2 regions of the Streptomyces sp. NPDC024555 genome follow, and region 2 is predicted to be linked to the other one. Evidence: riboswitches for the same ligand, from Rfam matches in the RefSeq annotation. Region 2 holds a riboswitch; the other holds the start of a gene.
What was found. A riboswitch is a leader RNA that binds a small molecule or an ion and turns the genes downstream of it on or off. The one in region 2 is predicted to bind cobalamin.

Region 1: linked by a shared signal. The riboswitch ahead of ACZ4FH_RS32530 (ABC transporter substrate-binding protein) and the one ahead of ACZ4FH_RS05105 (ribonucleoside-diphosphate reductase subunit alpha) in region 2 are both predicted to bind cobalamin.

The regions. Positions count from the first base shown of each region.
Region 1 is NZ_JBVHKV010000025.1:84,465-87,860, reverse strand. Features, by position in the region: gene ACZ4FH_RS32535 (acyl-CoA dehydrogenase family protein) at 1-1,327, shown strand, start outside; cobalamin riboswitch at 1,491-1,676, shown strand; gene ACZ4FH_RS32530 (ABC transporter substrate-binding protein) at 1,711-2,778, shown strand; gene ACZ4FH_RS32525 (FecCD family ABC transporter permease) at 2,775-3,396, shown strand, end outside.
Region 2 is NZ_JBVHKV010000002.1:558,244-561,639, forward strand. Features, by position in the region: gene mctP (monocarboxylate uptake permease MctP) at 1-1,300, shown strand, start outside; gene ACZ4FH_RS05100 (GNAT family N-acetyltransferase) at 1,414-1,926, shown strand; cobalamin riboswitch at 1,981-2,103, shown strand; gene ACZ4FH_RS05105 (ribonucleoside-diphosphate reductase subunit alpha) at 2,244-3,396, shown strand, end outside.

The DNA of each region.
Region 1 (3,396 bases), on a different contig from region 2:
CCTCTTCCTGGTCCCGCTCACGGACGCCACCCGGGCCCTGCCCGGCATCCGGGTGCGGCTGCTGCCCGCCCGGATGGGCAGCCCGGTCGACCACTGCCTCACCTCGTTCGACAGCGTCTTCGTCCCGCGCGGGGCGATGCTCGGCGGAGTGCAGGGACGGATCGGCGAGGACCGGGTGTTCCGCAGCGACACCGAGGGCCGCAGGCGCCGCTTCCTCGTCTCCATCCGCCGGGTCACCGCCGGCCGGATCTGTATGAGCGCCAGCGCGGTGGGCTCGGCCCGCGCCACGCTCGCCGTCGCCGTCCGCTACGGCGGACACCGCTTCGTCTCCGGCGGGCGCGGCGCCCCGCCCGTCCCGGTCTCGGCCCACCGCAGCCACCACGGCCCCCTCGCCGAGGCCATGTCCACCGTCTTCGCGATGAGCCTGCTGCACCGCCGCGCCCTCGACCGCTGGGAGCGGGCGGAGCGGGCCGGGGCCGCCGACCGGGCGGCGGCCGAGCGCCTGGTCGACGTCGCCAAGGGCTGGATCACCTGGCAGGCCCGGTCCGTGATCGTCGAGAGCCGTGAACGCTGCGGCGCCCAGGGGCTGCTGGAGCACAACGGGATGACCGAACTGGTCACCGGGGTCGAGGGCGCCATCACCGCCGAGGGCGACAATCTGGCCATCCACTCCCGCGCCGCCGCGAGCCTGCTCATGGACGCGGTCCGGGGCGCCCCGCAGGAGCCCTCGGACCACCCGGTGCCGGGCGACCTCGCCGATCCGCGCTTCCTGGGCACCCTGCTGGAGCGGATCGAGCAGCTCTGGTTCGCGCGGGCGGCCGGCCGGACGGCCCGGGTGGCGCACGAGGACCCGAAGGAACGCTGGAACGCGGCGTCCGGCCCCGCCCTGCGCGGTGTCGAGGCCCATGCCTGCCGGCACGCGGCGGAGGCGTACGCGCAGGCGCTGGAGGAGCTGCCCGAGGGGCCGGCGCGCGACCGGCTGGGGGAGCTGGCCCGGCTGTTCGCCCTGCGCTGGATCGCCCGCAACAGCGGGGACCTGCTCGCCGACGGACGGCTGACCGCCGCCCAGGTCGAGGGGCTGACCGACGCCGTCGAGCAGCTGATCGCCGCCGTGGCCCCCCATCTGCCGGAGCTGGCCGCGGCCTTCGCGCTGCCCGGCGAACTCCTCGCGGACTGGCCCATCGCGGGCCCCCGGTACACCGACGCCTACGACGACCCGGAGGCCTCCTGGAACACCCGGCCCGCCGAGAAGCCGACGGGAAGGTCCGGGACATACCGCGAGGAGACTGCCCGCTTCGGTGGCGAATCGGTTCGCCCCAAGGGGTGACCGGGCAGAGGCGCTTTGTCGCGCATCCCGCCCACCGCCCCGGCGGTGACCTGCGGGCCCGGCCGCGACCGGTGCGTCCCGATGCCCGCGCGGTGGCCGGTGGCAGGGGGCCGTGCCCCCCGGCCACCGGCCCGCACCGCCGCTGAGCTGCGCGGAAGCTCGTGGTAGCGTGCCCGGTGCCAGTCGAACTCCAGCCTGGAGTCAGGGAATCCGGTGCGAATCCGGAACTGACGCGCAGCGGTGAGGGGGACGGGCGGGGCCACGGCCACTGGGAGACCACGGTTTCCCGGGAAGGCGCCCCGTCCGCGTGAACCCGAGTCCGAAGACCTGCTGGCACCCGCGGTCCGGACCGGGCCGCGGAGTCCGTACCCCGGGCCCCGCGCATGGGCCCCGAGACGACGAGGTACTCCGTGCCGCCCCTGTCCGGCCACGCCCGCACCGCCGCCCTGCTCACCGCCGCGCTCGTCCTGCTGACGGCCTGCGGTACCGGAGGGCGCACACCCGCCGCCCGGAACGGGGACGCCACCGGCTACCCCGTGACCCTCAGCAACTGCGGACGCACCGTCACCGTGCACCGCGCCCCCGAACGCGCCGTCCCCGTCGACCAGGGCTCGGCCGAGATCCTGCTCGCGCTCGGCCTCGCCGACCGGATGGCCGCGACCGCCACCTGGACCGACCCGGTGATGAAGGGCCTGGAGAAGGCCAACGCCACGGTCCCCCGGATATCCGACAACCGGCCCTCCTCCGAGAAGGTCCTGGACCGGGAACCCGACTTCGTCAGCGCCTCCTTCGCCTCCACCCTGGCCAAGGGCGGCGTCGCCCCGCGCGAACAGTTCGAGAAGCTGGGCGTCCCCACCTACGTCTCGCCCGCCGACTGCACCGCCAAGGACAACAGCAAGGACGGCGACGGGGTGCGCACGGGCACCCTCGGCATGGACAGCGTCTACACCGAAGTACGGGAACTGGCCCGGGTGTTCGGCGTCCCGGAACGCGGCGAGAAACTGATCTCCGCACTCCGCGCACGGATCCGGAAGGCCGCCGCGACCGTCGACGCCTCCGGCACCACGCTGATGTACTGGTTCGCCAACTCCACGTCCCCGTACCTGGCCGGCTGCTGCGGGGCCCCCGGCATCATCACCCGCGAACTCGGCGCGAAGAACGTCTTCGACGACACCCACGAGGAATGGCCGCAGATCAACTGGGAGACCGTCGCCGACCGCGATCCGTCCGTCCTGGTCATCGGAGACCTCACCCGCCGCTCCCAGACCGCCGAGAGCGCCGCCGGGAAGATCGCCTTCCTGGAGTCCCACCCCGTCACCCGGACCATGGACGCCGTACGGCACAAGCGGTACGTACTGCTCAGCGGCCAGGCCATGAACCCGTCGATCCGCACCGTCGAGGGAGTGGAACGCGTCGCGGCCGCGCTGCGCTCCTTCGGACTCGCGGGATGAGCGACACCGCACCGGCCGCGGCCCCGCGCGGGGCCGCCGGCCCGGCCGTCCGCGGAGCGGGGCGGGCGCTGCGCGCAGGACTGGGCTGGACCGGCGGACTGCTCCTGCTCGCCCTGTCCGTCGCCGTCGCCGTCACCATCGGCCCCGCCCGGATCTCCGTCGCCGACGTCTGGTCCGCCGTCGGGGCCCACCTCGGCCTCGGCACCGCGGAGCTCTCCCCGATCCGCGACGGCATCATCTGGAACCTGCGCATGCCCCGGACCCTGCTCGCCGCGGTGTGCGGCGCGGGGCTCGCCGTCTGCGGCACCGTCATGCAGTCGCTGCTGCGCAATCCGCTCGCCGACCCGTTCGTCCTCGGAGTCTCCTCGGGGGCCTCCACCGGAGCGGTCGCCGTCGTCGTCCTCGGGGCCGGCGGGGGAGCGGTGTCGCTGTCGGCCGGTGCCTTCGCCGGGGCCCTGTGCTCCTTCGCCCTGGTCATGCTGCTCAGCCACAGCCTCGGTGGCAGCACCGACCGGGTCGTCCTGTCCGGGGTCGCCGCCATGCAGCTCTTCTCCGCGCTGACCTCCTTCGTCGTGATGACGGCCGCCGACGCCGAACAGACCCGGGGCGTGCTCTTCT
Region 2 (3,396 bases):
CGGCTACGTCACCACCTCGGACTTCGTCCGGGGCCGCTTCGGTTCCAAGGGGCTGTCGCTGGCGGTCGCCGTCACCGGCATCCTGGCGACCATGCCGTACATCGCGCTCCAACTCGTCGGCATCCAGGCGGTGCTGGACGTGATGGGCGTCGGCGGCGGCGAGAACACCAACTGGTTCGTCAAGGACCTGCCGCTGCTGCTCGCGTTCGCGGTGCTCGCCGCGTACACCTACTCCTCCGGGCTGCGCGCGCCCGCGCTGATCGCCTTCGTCAAGGACGGGCTGATCTACCTGGTCATCGCCGTGGCGATCATCTACATCCCGATCAAGCTCGGCGGCTTCGACGACATCTTCTCCGCCGCGGCGGACAAGTTCGCCGGGCCGCCCGGCGGCAAGCCGACCGGGGCGCTGGCCCCGGGCGAGGCCGGGCACTGGGGATACGCCACGCTGGCACTCGGCTCCGCGCTGGCGCTGTTCATGTACCCGCACTCGATCACGGCGACGCTCTCCAGCCGCAGCCGTGACGTGATCCGCCGCAACACCACGATCCTGCCGCTGTACTCGCTGATGCTGGGCCTGCTCGCCCTGCTCGGGTTCATGGCGATCGCCGCCGGGGTCAAGGTGGACAACGGCCAGCTGGCGATCCCGCAGCTGTTCGAGAACATGTTCCCGGACTGGTTCGCGGGCGTGGCCTTCGCCGCCATCGGCATCGGCGCGCTGGTGCCCGCCGCGATCATGTCCATCGCGGCGGCCAACCTGTTCACCCGCAACATCTACAAGGACTTCCTGAAGCCCGACGCGACGCCCGAGCAGGAGACCAAGGTCTCCAAGCTGGTGTCGCTGCTGGTGAAGGTCGGCGCCCTCGCCTTCGTCCTCACCATGGACAAGACGGTCGCGATCAACTTCCAGCTGCTGGGCGGGATCTGGATCCTCCAGACCATGCCGGCCCTGGTCGGCGGGCTCTTCACCCGCTGGTTCCACCGCTGGGCGCTGCTGGCCGGCTGGGCGGTCGGCATGATCTACGGCACCGCCGCCGCGTACGGGGTGGCGAGCCCGACGCAGAAGCACTTCGGCGGCTCCTCCAAGGAGATCCCGGGCCTCGGCGAGATCGGCTACATCGGTCTGACCGCCTTCGTGCTCAACGTCGTCGTGGTGGTGGTCCTCACGTTCGTGCTGAACGCCCTGAAGGCCCCCGCGGGCGTCGACGAGACCTCCCCGGAGGACTACACGGCGGACTCGGGCGACCCGGGGGTGTCCGAGGTGCTCCCGCCGGCCACCGCCGGTGCGCCGGGCGGCCACTGACACGAGGTCACGGGCCGTCGCACCCCCGCGGGCCGGGGGCGCGGCGGCCCGTTCGCGCGCGGGCGCGGTAACCCGGTTGCGGACCGGGCGGGGGTGTGGGGCACACTCCGCCCATGGACATGACGATCCGGCCGGTCGAGCCCTCGGAGCACGCCCTTCTCGGCGAGATCACCGCCGAGGCCTATCTCGGTGACGATCTGCTGGACTTCGGCACCGGCGATCCGTATCTGCTGAAGCTGCGCGACGTGGCCCGGCGGGCCGCCGAGGCCGAGGTGCTGGTGGCCGCGGACGCCGCTGGGCGGGTGCTGGGCGGGGTCACCTACGCGCCGCCCGGCAATCCCTGGGCGGACATCGCGCGGCCGGACGAGGCGGAGTTCCGGATGCTGGCGGTCGCCCGGGAGGCTCGCGGGGCCGGTGCGGGCGAGGCGCTCGTACGGGCCTGCATCGCCCGCGCACGGGCCACCGAAGGCGTCACGGGCCTGGTCCTGTCGACCCAGCCGACCATGTACGGGGCGCACCGGATCTACGAGCGCCTCGGCTTCGTGCGGACCCCCGAGCGGGACTGGGATCCGATCGACGACCTGAAGCTGCTGACCTACCGGCTGGAGCTGCGCTCCTCCGTCTGAGTTCGCGTACGACACAACATGTGGGGGCTGCCTCATCCGGCGGCCCCCACATGTATGCTCGTGCTCGCTGTCGCCGCAGGGGAATCCGGTGCGAATCCGGAACTGTCCCGCAACGGTGTGTTCGGTGCGCTTTCGCGCACCTCCAGTCCGAGGACCTGCCGACAGCGCACCCGGCTCGACCGAACCGGGTGCCCAGACGTCCGGGCCTCGTGGATGGGCCGGTGGACGCCGCACGGAGTGCCGCCCTGTCCGGGTGCCGCTCCGCCCGGCTGCCCCGCGCTCCCGACGGCCCCGAGCCGAGCGAGGGAGAGCACCAGGTGACCATCGCGCCAGCCGATCCGGTCTCAGCGGCCGAGTCAACGGGAACCACGGACGACGGACCGGGGGCCGCGCTGCTGCGGACCCTGACCGCGCTCACCGCGGATCTGCCCGACACCGACCCCGGACGGGTCGCCGCCGCCGCGCTGCGCGGCCGCAGCGCCCGCGCGGACGAGGCCGAACTGCGGTCGCTGGCCACCGAGGCCGCCGCGGGGCTCATCTCCGAGGACCCCGCCTACTCCCGGCTCGCCGCCCGTCTGCTGACCCTGGCCATCGCCCAGGAGGCGGCCGGGCAGGGCGCCACCTCGTTCTCCGCCTCGGTCGCCGTGGGTCACCGCGAGGGACTGATCGCGGACCGCACCGCGGCGTTCACGGCGCGGCACGCGGGTGCGCTGGACGCGCTGGTGGAGAAGGCGCTCGCCGAGGGGGCCGACGACCGCTTCGGCTACTTCGGGCTGCGCACCCTGCACAGCCGCTATCTGCTGCGCCACCCGCACACCCGCCAGGTCGTCGAGACGCCCCAGCACTTCATGCTGCGGGTCGCCGCGGGACTGGCCGAGGACGAGTCGGCGCGCGCCCTGGACGAGGTCGCCGCGCTGTACGGGCTGATGAGCCGGCTGGACTATCTGCCCTCCTCCCCCACGCTCTTCAACTCCGGCACCCGCCACCCGCAGATGTCCTCCTGCTATCTGCTGGACTCGCCGCTCGACGAGCTGGACTCGATCTACGACCGCTACCACCAGGTGGCGCGGCTCTCCAAGCACGCGGGCGGCATCGGTCTGCCGTACTCCCGCATCCGCGCCCGGGGTTCGCTGATCCGGGGCACCAACGGGCACTCCAACGGCATCGTGCCGTTCCTGAAGACGCTCGACGCCTCGGTGGCGGCGGTGAACCAGGGCGGCCGGCGCAAGGGCGCGGCCGCGGTCTACCTGGAGACCTGGCACGCGGACATCGAGGAGTTCCTGGAACTGCGCGACAACACCGGCGAGGACCAGCGGCGCACGCACAACCTCAATCTGGCGCACTGGATCCCGGACGAGTTCATGCGCCGGGTGGAGGCGGACGGCGCCTGGTCGCTGTTCTCGCCGTCGGACGTGCCGGAGCTGGTGGACCTGTGGGGCGAGGAGTTCGACGCGGCGTACCGGGACGCCG